3 regions of the Pantoea sp. X-Soil-YNGN-785 genome follow, and region 3 is predicted to be linked to each of the others. Evidence: predicted binding sites of a transcription regulator. Region 3 holds the regulator's gene; each other region holds the start of a gene.

Region 1 (4,963 bases), 1.4 Mb from region 3:
AACACCATGTCGCCCAGTAACTCCTGCGCATGTTCCGTAATCCCCACCGTGTAGCTGCCATCAGCTTCTTTGCGCACCCATTCGTGGCTGTCGCGGTACTTCAACGTATTCGGCACATTGCTCATTGGCCATTTCTCCTGAATAAAATTTACTGGGCGACCGGTTTACCGGCGCGGACAAAAACGGGACGGGTAACCTGAACCGGCATCTGGCGGTTACGGATCTCAACGATGGCAGTGCTGCCGATAGAGGCTGGAACACGCGCCAGGGCGATGCTGTAACCCAGCGTCGGTGAGAAAGAACCACTGGTGATGATGCCTTCCTGCAACTGCCCCTGGTCATCGGTGAAACGCACCGGCTGGCCGTTACGCAGCACCCCTTTTTCTGTGAGGATCAGCCCCACCAGTTTTTCGGTGCCACGTTCACGCTGCAGTTCCAGCGCTTCCCGGCCGATGAAATCGCGATCGGCGGGTTCCCAGCAGACGGTCCAGCCCATGTTGGCGGCCAGCGGTGACACGCCTTCATCCATCTCCTGACCATAAAGATTCATACCCGCCTCCAGACGCAGCGTATCGCGTGCGCCAAGGCCAGCCGGTTTTACACCAGCGGCCAGCAGACGCTGCCAGAAATTGGCCGCTTCTTCTGCGGGCATCGCAATTTCATAGCCCGCTTCGCCGGTGTAGCCGGTCGTAGCGATAAACAGGTCACCTGACTGCACACCGAAAAACGGCTTCATGCCAGCGACAGCCAGACGCTGTTCTTCGCTGAACAGGGTCTGCGCTTTCTGCTGCGCCTGCGGCCCTTGCACGGCAATCAGCGCCAGGTCATCACGTTCGGTGAGCGTAATGCCATAGCCCTCTGCGTGTTGGGTAATCCAGGCGAGGTCCTTCTCACGGGTCGCGGAGTTCACCACCAGCCTGAAGAACGTTTCGCTCATAAAGTAAACAATTAAATCATCAATGACGCCACCTGAAGCATTCAGCATGCCGGTGTAGAGCGCTTTACCCGGCTGCGTCAGTTTTGCCACATCATTTGCCAGCAGGTAGCGCAGGAATTCGCGGGTACGCGGACCTGTCAGGTCAACAATGGTCATGTGAGAGACATCAAACATACCGGCGTCGCTGCGCACCACATGATGTTCATCCATCTGGGAGCCATAGTGCAGCGGCATCATCCAGCCATGAAAATCTACCATGCGGGCACCGCAGGCCTGATGCTGTTCAAACAGAGGTGTTTGCTGAGTCATAACCATCCTGTGCAGAAGCGGTTGAGTGCAAAAGTGCGCCGGAATTAAGGGCCGGACGCAAACGTTCTCTTACGGCTGACGTTACCACCGAATCTGACGATTAACCATAAGCAAACCGGGGTCGAAAGCAGATGCACAGCCTAACCAGGAACAACTGACCACAGGATAAAAAACTGCAATTTTGTGATTAATCGCGCAATAAATGCAGGGCTTTTAAATATACGCAGCAAATTTATGCGGGATGGCATTCAGGATGTTAAAAAAATTCCGCACCCTGCCAGGAGATGAATGAGAAAAAGTAATGCGAATTCGGCCGCAAAATTAGAATAAATCAAACGAAGATCCCTGATGGTGCAGCGTTGCCTTTTGGTGGTGCAGAGGGGTTAAGGGATAAAAAAAGCCAGCAGATGCTGGCTTATCAGAAGGTGTGGATTTAGCGTAGCCAGGCGGGCAAATCATTCAGGCCCATCGCCTGCTTCAGCATCATGGGTTTTACCCCAGGCAGGCGATCGGCCAGTTTCAGACCGACATCGCGCAGCAGTTTTTTTGCCGGATTATTACCGGCGAACATTTCACGGAAGCCCTGCATTCCCGCCAGCATCATGGCAGCACTGTGCTTACGGCTGCGCTCGTAGCGACGCAGATAAAGGTGCTGACCAATATCTTTACCCTGCTGATGCAGACGGCGAATTTCACCAATCAATTCGGCGGCATCCATAAAGCCAAGGTTAACGCCCTGACCCGCCAGTGGATGAATGGTGTGGGCCGCATCGCCCACCAGCGCCAGACGGTGTGCCGCAAAGTTGCGGGCATAGCGCGCCACCAGCGGGAACGACTTACGCTCGCTCTCGAGCTGGCACAGGCCAAGGCGCATATCAAACGCCACCGAGAGCTGCTGATTGAACAGCGCGTCTGGCATGGTTTCCAGACGACTCGCTTCCTGCGGCGAGAGCGACCAGACGATGGAGCTCAGATGGGGATCCTGCATCGGCAGGAAAGCCAGAATGCCGTCGCCGTGGAACACCTGGCGCGCTACCGCATCGTGAGGCTTCTCAGTGCGGACGTTAGCCACTAACGCATGGTGATCGTAATCCCAGAAGGTCAGCGGAATGTCGGCTTTGTTGCGCAGCCAGGAGTTAGCCCCGTCAGCGGCAATCATTAATCGCGCGCTTAACATGCTGCCATCCTGCAGAGTAATAAAGGCTTCGTTGTCGCCAAATGCCACCTGCTGTAACTGCGAGGGTGCCATCAGCGTTACGTCACTGCAGGCGCTGGCGCGTTGCCAGAGCGCGTTATGAATCACCGGATTTTCGATGATATGGCCCAGATGCGACAGGCCCTGCTGCTCATCATCAAAGGCGATGGTGCCGAAACTGTCCTTATCCCACACTTCCATGCCGTGATATGCGCGGCAGCGCAGCGAGAGAATGGTCGACCAGACATCCAGCTTCTGCAGCAGCCGTTCGCTGGCAGCATTGATTGCCGACACGCGAATGGACGGAGACGCACTCAGCGCCAGCGGTGGCTCCGGCGATTTTTCCAGCACGGCGATGCGCAGCCCGCTGCCCTGCAAGCCGCAGGCCACCGCCAGCCCCACCATACCGCCACCGGCAATCACCACATCAAAAGTTTGCATCTGAGCCTCTTTATTAACGCTTAACCCAGCCAAGCGTACGCTCAGCCAGTTGATTTCGTAACCACGGCAGATGATCCATCGCCAGCAGACCCAGGTTGCGACCGGCCACCATCGGGCCATAGCGATTCGCAAAGACACGAACCAGACCGTCGGTAATACCGATAGTCGCGGCGCGGTCGGGCTGACGACGCTGCTGGTAATTGTTCAGCACCGCATAGCTGCCGGGGTCCTGCTGCTGGCGATGGGCGGCGGCCAGGGTTTCGGCCAGCGACATCACATCCCGCAGGCCAAGATTGAAGCCCTGTCCGGCAATCGGATGCAGCGTCTGCGCTGCATTGCCCACCACCGCCACGCGGTGGGTCACGGGCGAGATCGCCCGGTGGAGTGCCAGCGGGTAATATTCACGCTGACCGGTGTGGGTGAATTTGCCCAGGCGCCAGCCAAAGGCACGCTGAAGCTGGCTCAGGAATTCGGCCTCGCTCCACTGCTCAATGCGTTCACGCTGCGAAAGCGGATGACACCAGACCAGTGACAGACGGTTGCCGGACATCGGCAGCAACGCCAGCGGGCCATGTTCGGTGAAACGCTCGAATGCCCGACCCTGATGAGGCAACGCAGTGGTGACATTGGCAATCACGGCGAGCTGCTGATAGTCGTCCCGTTGCCACTGGATACCGCACGAGGCGGCCAGCGCAGATCGCGTGCCATCCGCCGCCACCAGCAGTTTGCCGCTGAGTTGCTCGCCACTGTCCAGCGTCACCTCTACCTGCTGCTCGCTGCGTTGGGCATGCGTGACGCGCGCCGGACAGCGCAGCGTCACGCCTGGCGCTTTTTTCAGTTCAGCAAACAGCCGCTGACCGACGTCAAACAGTTCAACCACCTGTCCCAGCGCCGGAATCGCGTAATCAGCCGCTGCCAGCGATACAAAGCCAGCGTGCCCGCGGTCGGAAACATGGATATCGGTAATCGGGGTGGCACAACTGGCGATGCGCTGCCACAGATTGATGTCCGCCAGCTGCTGGCAGGTGCCGGCAGAGAGCGCAATCGCGCGGCCATCGAAACCAGGATGCGCCCGACTGCCAGGCTCACTGCTTTCAATCAGCGTCACCGGCAGTGTGCCCTGGGTAAGATGGGAGATCGCCAGCGCCAGCGTCGCCCCGGTCATGCCGCCTCCGGCAATCAGAATCGTCATGCCTGTTTTGCCGCCGCCATCAGTGCTTCAATCTCATCGGCCTCTTTCACCACGCTGTCGGTGAGATTCTCAATGCCATCTTCCGTAATGAGAATGTCATCTTCAATTCGAATGCCGATGCCGCGATACTGTGCGGGCACGTCCGCATCCGGCCCGATATAAAGACCCGGCTCGACGGTTAACACCATACCTGGCTCCAGAATCCTGTCGCGGCTCGGCGTGCCATAGTGACCAACATCGTGCACATCCAGTCCCAGCCAGTGCCCCAGGCCATGCATGTAAAACTGGCGATGCGCTTCTTCAGCGATCAGGGTATCAACGTCGCCTTCAAGAATGCCCAGTTCAACCAGACCGGTAATCATGATGCGCACCACTTCATCATTCACTTCACGAATGCTGACGCCAGGGCGGAACATCTCAAGCGATCGCTTCAGCGAAGCCAGCACAATGTCGTAAATCGCGCGCTGCGCCGGGCTGAATTTGCCGTTAACCGGGAAGGTGCGGGTGATATCGCCCGCATAGCCGTAGAATTCACAGCCTGCATCGATCAACACCAGATCGCCGTCGCGCATTTCACTTTCGTTTTCGGTGTAGTGCAGAATGCAGCCGTTCTCACCGGAACCCACGATGGTGTTGTAGGAGGGATAACGCGCGCCGTGGCGGGTAAATTCGTGATGAATCTCCCCTTCGAGCTGGTACTCAAACATGCCGGGCTGACAGATTTGCATGGCACGGGTATGCGCCAGTGCGCTGATTTCCCCGGCGCGACGTAACAGTGCAATCTCCTCAGCATCTTTGAACAGGCGCATCTCATGCACCCACGGTCGCCAGTCAGTGACGGTGGCCGGCGCACTGAGATTCTGACGGAAACCGCGACGCAGCTTGTCCA
Region 2 (4,963 bases), 200 kb from region 3:
GCACGGCAGGGATCATTTTTTTCATCACAATTTCCTTTAGTTAACGCAAACATCGCCATCCGGGACGGCTGTTGCAGCGAGTACTCATAGTATATCATCGCCGTTTCTTTGCTCACCAGGGGTGAGTCGTTTGTTTACGTTCAGGAGAGGTAAGAGTGCTGATTAAGACCGCCTTGCTTTTTTTTATTACCGCGCTGGCGGAGATCACCGGCTGCTTTCTGCCGTGGCTATGGCTTAAAAAAGGGGGATCGGCGTGGCTGTTACTGCCCGCCGCGGCGAGTCTGGCGCTGTTTGTCTGGCTGCTGACGCTGCATCCTGCCGCCAGTGGACGGGTCTATGCCGCTTATGGCGGTGTCTATGTGCTGACCGCACTGCTCTGGTTACGGGTGGTGGATGGCGTGAAGTTAAGTGCGTGGGACTGGAGCGGTGCATTGATTGCCTTCAGCGGCATGCTGATCATCGTGCTGGGCTGGGGACGCGGCTAGCGCCAGCCGTGATGGCTGGCGCGGCAGAGGCTTAGGGCTTATGCACTTTCAGGCCCGCCAGCGTCTGGCTGACCGGCATCATTTCCAGGCTATTGATATTGACATGCTTAGGCAGTGTGGCGACCCACCAGACCGCTTCAGTCACATCTTCCGGCGTCAGAGCGGTAGCGCCCTCATAGACCTGACCGGCTTTGTCATCATCGCCTTTAAAGCGCACGTTGGAAAATTCGGTACCACCAACCAGACCCGGCTCAATGTCGGTCACACGCAGCGCGGTGCCGTGCAGATCGGTACGCAGGTTCAGGCTGAACTGACGCACAAAGGCTTTGGTCGCTCCGTAAACGTTGCCCCCGGCATACGGCCAGCTGCCGGCAATGGAACCGATATTGATGATATGACCCACATCCCGCTCCACCATCTGTGGCAGCAGGGCGCGGGTCATATAGACCAGCCCCTTAGTGTTGGTGTCGATCATATTTTCCCAGTCTTCGACGTTAGCCTTGTGCGCAGGCTCAATGCCCAGCGCCAGACCGGCGTTGTTAACCAGTACGTCAATATTGCGCCATTCTGCCGGTAACTGTGCCACCGCCTCTTCAATAACGGCACGGTTACGCACATCCAGCTGCACGGTATAGAGGCTGTCGCCCAGCTCATCCTTCAGCGCTTTCAGACGTTCCGCGCGGCGTCCGGTGGCGATCACTTTATGACCGTTCTCAATAAAGCGGCGGGTGATGCTTTCACCAAAACCAGCGGTCGCGCCGGTGACAAAAATAATCATCTCACTGTTCCTTATGCCATTTTCAGAGTCGATGGCTTCACCATAGCATTTCATTTCTGCTTCTGCGCGTGGAAAAGCAGACTGGCCTGTAAACGGATTTTAACGGGTATCCCACTGCGCCTTTTCAGAGCAGCCTGCACCGTAAAAGGGCGGATTGTCGGGTTGCAGGCCATACTCAGGTTAACCTGTCTGCGCGATATCGCATCGCAACCGTTTGCATCGGCTCCGCAAACGGTTGCGACGCTGCCGGAGGCCACTTTTGTTGCGCAACACCCTGTTATTTTTATTAATATACTGATATTTAAGGTTTTTATTGGATTCCAGATCTGGCACGCAGGTTGCAGGGTTTTTAATAGAGATTCCTCTGCAGATAATCAATCGCGCTTTCAGAAAGGACATACCATGCTATCAGCAACCGATACGGCGATACGCGCCAGCTTCTTTGACTTCACTGGCGTGGTGAATCATCCCGACGATTTGACCGGAAAGGCTCGCTATCTGGAGGATGGGGTGCTGCTGCTGCGTGACGGACACGTAATTGGGCTGGATAGCTGGGAGAACAGCGAGGCGAAGCTGGCAGGTCATCCCGTGACCGATATGCGTGGCAAGCTGATTGTGCCGGGCTTTGTCGATACCCATATTCACTATCCGCAGACGGAGATGATTGGTGCCTTTGGCGAACAGCTGCTGGAGTGGCTGAATCACTACACTTTCCCGGTTGAAGCGCAGTATCACTGCCCGGATCACGCGGCAAAGATGTCCGCCTTTTTCCTGCATCAGCTGCTCTCCAACGGCACCACCAGCGCGCTGGTGTTTGGCACCGTACATCCGCAATCCGTCGACGCGCTGTTCAGCGCCGCCGAAGCCCTGAACATGCGGCTGATTGCCGGCAAAGTGATGATGGATCGCAATGCGCCCGACAATCTCATCGAAACCCCGGAACAGAGCTACCAGCAGACGCGGGCGCTGATTGAGCGCTGGCACAAACGTGGACGGCTGAATTATGCGCTGACGCCGCGCTTTGCGCCGACCTCATCCCCGCAGCTGCTGGAAAAAGTGCAGCAGCTGCGTCAGGCGTTCCCGGATACCTGGCTGCACACCCATCTCAGCGAAAACCCGCAGGAGGTTGCCTGGGTGAAAGAACTGTTCCCGGAGCGCGAGGGTTATCTGGATGTTTATCATCATCACGAGCTGACCGGTCGCCGCAGCGTCTTTGCGCACTGCCTGCATCTGGAAGATAAAGAGTGGCAGTGTCTGCACGACACCGATTCTTCTATTGCCTTCTGTCCCACCTCAAATCTGTTCCTCGGCAGCGGCCTGTTTAACATCAAACGCAGCTGGCAGCAGGGCGTGATAGTCGGTATTGGCACCGATGTCGGCGCAGGCACCACTTTTAATATGCTGCAGACACTGGGCGAAGCCTACAAGGTGGGCCAGCTGCAGCACTACCGGCTCAGCGCCGCCGAAGCCTTTTATCACGCCACGCTGGGCGGGGCGCGTGCGCTGGATCTCGACCATGAAATCGGTAATTTCAGCGTCGGCAAAGAGGCGGACTTTGTGGTGCTCGATCCGGCAGTCTCTGCGCTGCAGCAACTCCGCATCGGCAACAGCAAAGATATCTGGGAAAAGCTGTTCGTATTAATGACGCTGGGCGACGACCGCAACATTGCCCAGACCTGGGTCGGCGGTCGTCCGGTCTGGCAGCGCGATGCACAGGAGCAAGCCGCATGATCCAGTTTCTGTTAAACAATCAGCTGGTCAGCGAAGACGCGCTCGACCCGAATCTCACCGTGCTTAACTATCTGCGCACCCGTCAGCATCGGCCTGGCACCAAAGAGGGCTGTGCCTCCGGCGACTGCGGTGCCTGTAGCGTCACGCTGGGCAAAGCTGTTGAGGGAGAGATGCAGTATGAAACGGTCAACAGCTGCCTGACGCTGGTCTCCGCCTTACAGGGCAAGCAGCTGATCACGGTTGAGGATCTGCGTCACGGTCGCGCACTGCATCCGGCGCAGCAGGCGATGGTTGACTGCCACGGTTCACAATGCGGGTTCTGTACGCCAGGCTTTGTGATGTCGCTGTTCAGCCTGCAAAAAAAAGCAGCGGGCTGGGATCGGCATCAGGCGGAAACCGCGCTGGCGGGCAACCTCTGCCGCTGCACCGGCTACCGGCCAATCATGGCAGCCGCAGAACAGCTCTGCTCGCAGCCGGTCAATGATCAGTTCGATCACAGTGCTGCCAGCACCGTACAGCGGCTCGAGGCGCTGGCCACCCCGGAAATGCAGGAAATAGGCGATAAGGGGCATCGCTGCTTTCTGCCCAAAACCCCGTCCCAGCTGGCGGCAATCTATCAGGCGCATCCCGACGCGAAGCTGATTGCCGGTGGCACCGATCTCAGCCTGCAGATCACCCAGCAGCATAAAAAAATTCCGCTGCTGATTGCGCTGGAGCAGGTTGCCGCGCTCAAAGTCTGCAGCGAATTTAATGACCACTACCTGTTGGGTGCGGGCGCCTCGCTGCAGCAGGTCAGCGAGTTTCTTGCCAGCCGCATTCCCGGCGTCAGCGAGATGCTGCAGCGTTTTGCTTCGCTGCAAATCCGCCTGCAGGGGACACTCGGCGGCAACATTGGTAACGCCTCTCCGATAGGCGACGCCTCGCCGGTGCTGCTGGCCCTCAATGCCAGCTTGCTGCTGCAATGCGGAGAGCAGCAGCGCAGCCTGCCGCTTGACCAGTTCTTTACCGGCTATCGCCAGACGCAGCTGGAAAAAGGGGAGTTTATCCGCGCCATTCGTATCGATAAAGTGACGGTGTCACCTGATTTTGTGGCATGGAAAGTCTCGAAGCGGCTGGATGATGATATCTCTGCCGTGTTCGCTGCCTTTAACCTGCAATTGGAACAGGGCATTGTCAGTTCCGCCCGTATCGCCTTTGGCGGCATGGCAGCCACACCGCAGCGCGCCCGGCACTGTGAAGCGGCACTGGTCGGTCAGCCGCTGAATGCCGTGACGGTGTCACGGGCAGCCGCCGCGCTGGCTGAAGATTTCCAGCCGCTTTCTGATTTTCGCGCCAGCAGTGACTACCGCCTTCAGGTGGCACGCAATCTGCTTCGCCGCTACTGGCATCGCCATAACGGCGAAATAACCTGTCTTGAGGTCTCCCGCTATGTCTCATAACCGTCCTGAACTCAACGAAGAGGTGATTAAGGCGCAGTATGCCGCGGATTTACAGAGCGGCGTGGGTCGCAATCACCGTCATGAGAGCGCGGAAAAACATGTCTCCGGCGAGGCGCGTTTTATCGACGACAAGCCGGAACTGCCGGGTCTGCTGCACCTCTGTCCGCGCCTGAGTGAACATGCACATGCGCGCATCCTGCACATAGATGTGCAGCCCTGTTATGCCGTGCCTGGCGTTGTCAGCGTCTTAACCTGGCAGGATGTGCCGGGCATTAATGATGTTGGCCCGCTCGAGCCGGGCGATCCGCTGCTGGCCCATAACAAGGTGGAGTATCTGGGGCAGATCGTGATCGCTGTGGCGGCGGAATCGCCGGACGCTGCACGTCTTGGCGCAGCCGCGGCGGTGATTGAGTATGAGGTGCTGGAACCGCTGCTGGATGTGGAGCAGGCGCTGGCGCAGGGCAGCTTTGTGCAGGAACCGCACATCCATCAGCGCGGTGACGTTGACGCGGCACTGGCGCGTGCGCCGC
Region 3 (4,963 bases):
GTTAAGAAGGGCACGACAGCCGAATCCACCAATCAAAAAGGCGAGCGTCTGGGGCACATAACTCAGGCCGATATCGGCGGGTGAAAGGCCCAGATCCGCCAGAATAAACGGCGAGCCGGTCAGCCAGGCAAAAAAACTGGCTGAACAGGCGGAGTAGACCAGCACGTTGCCGCTGTAAACCCGTGATTTCAGCAGAGTGAAAAAGCCAGGCTGGGCTCCTTTCTCGCGTGCTTCCTGGCGTACGGTGGGCAGGCGCAGCGTGGTCAGAATCAACGCCACCGCAATCAGCGTCAGCACCAGGAAAATCGAACGCCAGTGGAAATGGCCGATGAGCCAGGCACCCAGCAACGGGGCCAGCGCCGGGGAGAGCGCAACCAGCGGCATAATCGTGGCAAAGACTTTGTTAGCGCGCGCGGCAGGATAGCGATCCACTACCAGTGCCTGCCAGCTCACGGCCGCAGCACAGACGCCAATCGCCTGCACAAAGCGCAGCGCCAGCATCAGAGTGATATCATTCACCCACAGCATGCCCGCACAGCCGATGCCAAACATGGCCAGTCCGGCCAGCAGCACCGGTTTACGTCCAATGCGATCGGAAAGCGGTCCCCAGAAGAGCTGCCCACAGGCGAAACCCGCCAGAAAGAGACTCATACTGGCGCTGATCAGGCCCGGCGAGGTATTAAACGTTTGCTGCATCGCACCAAAGGCGGGCAGGTACATATCTGTGGCTAAAAAGCCGAGCATGCTCAGCAGGGCAAGGTAGGGCATAAATCCTTTATTCGACAACATCTCATTCTCATTTTTGCAGGATGAACGCGGCAGAGTGTAAAAGGTGCGTTTGCCGCTGTGAAACGGTAATATTTGCCGATTGCTGTTAAAATTTTTGAAGGCAGATTATGTGGTCAGAATATGCATTAGAGGTCGTTGACGCGGTCGCCCGCGGGGGCAGCTTCAGCGCCGCTGCTCAGGAGCTGCATCGGGTGCCCTCTGCCATCAGCTACACGGTGCGTCAGCTGGAGAACTGGCTGGCAGTGCCGCTGTTCGAACGCCAGCATCGCGAAGTGGTGCTGACGCCAGCAGGCGAACATTTTGTTCGGGAAGGGCGCAGCGTCATCAAAAAAATGCTTGCCACCCGGCGTCAGTGTCAGCAGCTGGCCAACGGCTGGCGCGGGCAGCTCAGCATTGCCGTTGACCGCATCGCCAAACCTCAACGCACCCGGCAGCTGGTCAAAGACTTCTATCGCCACTTCCCCGATATGGAACTGATCATCAGCTATGAAGTCTTTAACGGCGTCTGGGATGCACTGGCCGACGGTCGGGTGGAAGTTGCGATTGGGGCCACCCAGGCGATTCCGGTAGGCGGACGGTTTGCATTTCGAGATATGGGTACGCTCAACTGGCGCTGCGTGGTCGCGCCCGATCATCCTCTGACTCAGGCGAACCAGATCGATGATGACACGCTGCGTAGCTGGCCGTCACTGGTGCTGGAAGATACATCACGCGCACTGCCGCGTCGTATGACATGGACGCTGGATAACCAGCGCAGGCTGGTGGTGCCGGAGTGGCAAACCGGACTGGAGTGCGTGCAGGCAGGCTTGTGTGTGGCGATGGTGCCGGGTCATCTGGCCAGACCACTGCTCGACAGCGGCGAGCTGGTCGAACTGACGCTGCCGGTGGCATTTCCGGATAGCCCCTGTTGCGTCAGCTGGGCAGAAGATCGCGCATCACCGGCGACAGGCTGGTTGCTCAGCTATCTGGGTGATGCGCAAACGCTTAATCAGGAGTGGTTAAGCGAGGATTAGCGGCGATAGTCGCGGAACGGACCATCTGCCACTGAACGGCGCTCAATCAGCGTCGGATGGACTTCAATCGTTTGTGACACTTCGCGCTTACTGGTGATGCGGTCAAGCAGCATATCCAGCGCTTTCTCACCCAGCTGGGCTTTTGGCTGATGCACCGTGGTCAGGGCAGGGGCGAAATAGCGGGCGTTGCGCACATTGTCATAGCCGATGATCGAAATATCCTGCGGTACGCGCAAACCCATCTCGTCGGCGGCGCAAATGGCCCCCATCGCCATGATGTCACCGCCGCAGAACACCGCCGTAGGGCGTTGTTTCTGTGACAGGATCTGCTGCATCGCCTGATAGCCTGACTCCGGCTCAAAGTCACCCTGTACAATCCACTCGGCACGCGGCTGAATACCCGCTTCTTCCAGCGCCTTCAGAAAACCGGCATGGCGTCCGCCGCCGGTATTGCGCTCCATCTGACCGGGGATAGCACCAATATCACGGTGTCCGCGTTCAATCAGATAACGTCCCGCCAGATAGCCGCCCTGGAAGGCGTTATCGAGAACTGTATCAGTAAAGTCGGCGCGCGATTCGCCCCAGTCCATCACCACCATCGGGATATTGCGGTTCTCTTCCAGCATCTGCAGCAGATCGTCCGGATACTCAGAGCACATCACCAGCAGACCATCGACGCGCTTCTGCGCCATCATGCTGAGATAGGCGCGCTGTTTTTGGAGATCGTTATGCGCATTACCCAAAATCAGCGTATAGCCTTTGTCAAAACAGTGGTTTTCAACCGCTTCAATAATTTCAGCGAAATAGGGCGCTTCGCTGGAGGTGGCAAGCAGGCCCAGCGTTTTGGTGTGGTTTACTTTCAGGCTGCGCGCCACAGCACTTGGCGAGTAGTGCAGTTCCTTAATTGCCTGCCAGACCGCCTCGCGTGTTTCTTCAGCGACAAAGCGGGTTTTATTGATGACGTGCGAAACGGTGGTCGTTGAGACGCCAGCGCGTTTCGCCACATCTTTAATTGTTGCCATGAAAATCGGACTCCAGTGCTTACCTAACTCTATGATAAGCGTAATGTTAAACGTTTGCGTCTGCTCAGGGTTTTTTCCGCAAAAATGCGGCTTTTCTGGCCGGTAAACAGGCCGCTGGCGGAGAAAAAACGCCAGAAAAGATGCGCAAACGGAATCAGGGTTGCGCGCGTTGCGCAACAAAGGCGGGATTCTAACAAGGCTGAACGGATAAAACGAGATTTTTACCGGACCCTGTGGGAAAATGCCATATCCCTGCAAAGTGTGTGACTAAGGAGCAAGCAATGAGTACCGATTTGAAACTGGCTTTGATGACCACTGTCGGCTGTCTGCTGATGATTGTGGCCTTTAGTTTTACTGCCATTCTGCACTAATAAAAAAAGCCGGGATTATCCCGGCTTTTTTCTGACTGTTCTGCTGCTCAGCGTATCGTTTTCGGCGTCATCACCCGACGGGCACCAATATAGTGGCGCTGCCAGTAATCTTCCCCTAATGCACTGATCTGAATATCTTTGCCGGTACGTGGCGACTGAATAAACTTGCCATCGCCCAAATAAACGCCGACGTGGTCCGCTGTGCCGCGGCCATTAATACGGAAGAAGACCAGATCGCCTTTCTCCAGCGACTCACGCTTGATCGGCGCGGCGTCACGCAGGTGATACATCTCGTTAGCGGTACGCGGGATCTTAAATTTCACCAGGTCTTTATAGGCATACCAGACCAGACCGCTGCAATCGAAACCGGTATGTGGAGAGGTGCCGCCCCACTGATAGGGTTTACCCAACTGCCCCATCAGCTTGGTCATTGCAGTCTCACGCGCCTTCTGATAGCGCTGGCGGTGGGATTTGCTCATTTTAATCGTGCCTGGCTCGCGGGTGGTGACCTCAGCGGTTTTCAGCTGGCGCTGATGCCCATAGCGTTTCTTCTCTTTATTTTTTTCTTTGCTTTTGCTGATACGGGCGGTTTTGAGCGAGGTCTTCTTAGCAGGCGTCTGATTAGCAGTGAGTTCGACTTTTTTCTGTTTTTTCGTTTTAAGTTTTTGGTCAGGGCTGAGACGAGTTTTTTTCGTCACCGTTTTTACCGGGCGACGCTTGCGGCGTTCATCGTCGCGCGCACTCTTTTTCTCTGCTTTATGCGTATTGACGTTCACCGGCGCGTGAGGCGACGCAGCGGCGATGTTGAAAAACAGTTGCGCAAAGGCCAGCATAAAAAGCGTAATGATTAAACGCATAGTCCATTAATTAGTTAAGTTGTCAGGGCCACTACGCACCGCGACAAAGTTGAGATTAATCTGATCCAGGATCAGTGCCCAGGCCATTCTAGTCCAGTTCGCTTAAAAACTGTAATGCCTTTTAATGTTAATCTTTGCAGCCCACGTGATTGCACTGAAAATGAACATTTTCAGCATGTTATACCAACGGAATTATTACGAATTATTAAACTGTTACCAGCTGTTAATACCTGAAGTTAAATGTCCTGCGCACGGGACTTAACAATGATGGTCATTTAATCGGGCAGGGAGCAAAATCTCATTTTCAGTCACGCTGTGAAGTCGCTACAATAAACAAACACGAAGTAACGAATTAAGGAAGGCAATTATGAGTACTGTAGAAAAAATTCAGCGCCAGATCGCAGAAAACCCGATCCTGCTGTACATGAAAGGTTCCCCGAAACTGCCAAGCTGCGGTTTCTCTGCACAGGCGGTGCAGGCGCTGTCAGCCTGCGGTGAGCGTTTTGCTTACGTGGATATTCTGCAGAACCCGGACATTCGTGCTGAGCTGCCGAAATACGCTAACTGGCCGACCTTCCCGCAGCTATGGGTGGATGGTGAACTGGTTGGTGGATGCGACATCATCGTCGAGATGTTACAGCGTGGTGAACTGCAGTCGCTGATCAAAGAGACCGCAGAAAAATTTAAAGAAGCAGAATAAAAAAAGGCCGACATTATGTCGGCCTCTTTCATTGTGGCATCCCTTATGCGGATGTCGTGGCGTCTGCGTCGCCCCCGGCGAAGGGCAGAGGCCAGCCACCTAACCGTTTCCAGCGGTTCACCAGCTCGCAGAACAGTGTCGCCGTCTGCTGAGTGTCATAGAGCGCTGAATGCGCCTGCGTACTGTCAAACTCCATTCCCGCCGCAATACA

Evidence for each region. The regulator PurR, encoded in region 3, represses purine synthesis genes. The targets are predictions, from matches to a motif close to CANGCAAACGTTTGCNTG.
Region 1: a site for PurR is predicted at 1,301-1,318, ahead of gcvT (glycine cleavage system aminomethyltransferase GcvT). Genes of this name have one in related genera too.
Region 2: a site for PurR is predicted at 1,467-1,484, ahead of guaD (guanine deaminase). Genes of this name have one in related genera too.

Annotation. Positions count from the first base shown of each region.
Region 1 is NZ_AP035942.1:3,245,577-3,250,539, forward strand. Features, by position in the region: gene gcvH (glycine cleavage system protein GcvH) at 1-125, opposite strand, end outside; gene gcvT (glycine cleavage system aminomethyltransferase GcvT) at 149-1,246, opposite strand; gene ubiI (FAD-dependent 2-octaprenylphenol hydroxylase) at 1,680-2,882, opposite strand; gene ubiH (2-octaprenyl-6-methoxyphenyl hydroxylase) at 2,896-4,074, opposite strand; gene pepP (Xaa-Pro aminopeptidase) at 4,071-4,963, opposite strand, start outside.
Region 2 is NZ_AP035942.1:2,022,259-2,027,221, reverse strand. Features, by position in the region: gene AC6I8E_RS09440 (DUF1283 family protein) at 1-25, opposite strand, end outside; gene AC6I8E_RS09435 (YnfA family protein) at 159-485, shown strand; gene ydfG (bifunctional NADP-dependent 3-hydroxy acid dehydrogenase/3-hydroxypropionate dehydrogenase YdfG) at 517-1,263, opposite strand; gene guaD (guanine deaminase) at 1,666-2,994, shown strand; gene xdhA (xanthine dehydrogenase small subunit) at 2,991-4,433, shown strand; gene xdhB (xanthine dehydrogenase molybdopterin binding subunit) at 4,423-4,963, shown strand, end outside.
Region 3 is NZ_AP035942.1:1,817,306-1,822,268, forward strand. Features, by position in the region: gene punC (purine nucleoside transporter PunC) at 1-789, opposite strand, end outside; gene punR (DNA-binding transcriptional activator PunR) at 897-1,802, shown strand; gene purR (HTH-type transcriptional repressor PurR) at 1,799-2,824, opposite strand; gene cydH (cytochrome bd-I oxidase subunit CydH) at 3,106-3,195, shown strand; gene AC6I8E_RS08430 (C40 family peptidase) at 3,243-4,052, opposite strand; gene AC6I8E_RS08435 (Grx4 family monothiol glutaredoxin) at 4,417-4,752, shown strand; gene rnt (ribonuclease T) at 4,796-4,963, opposite strand, start outside.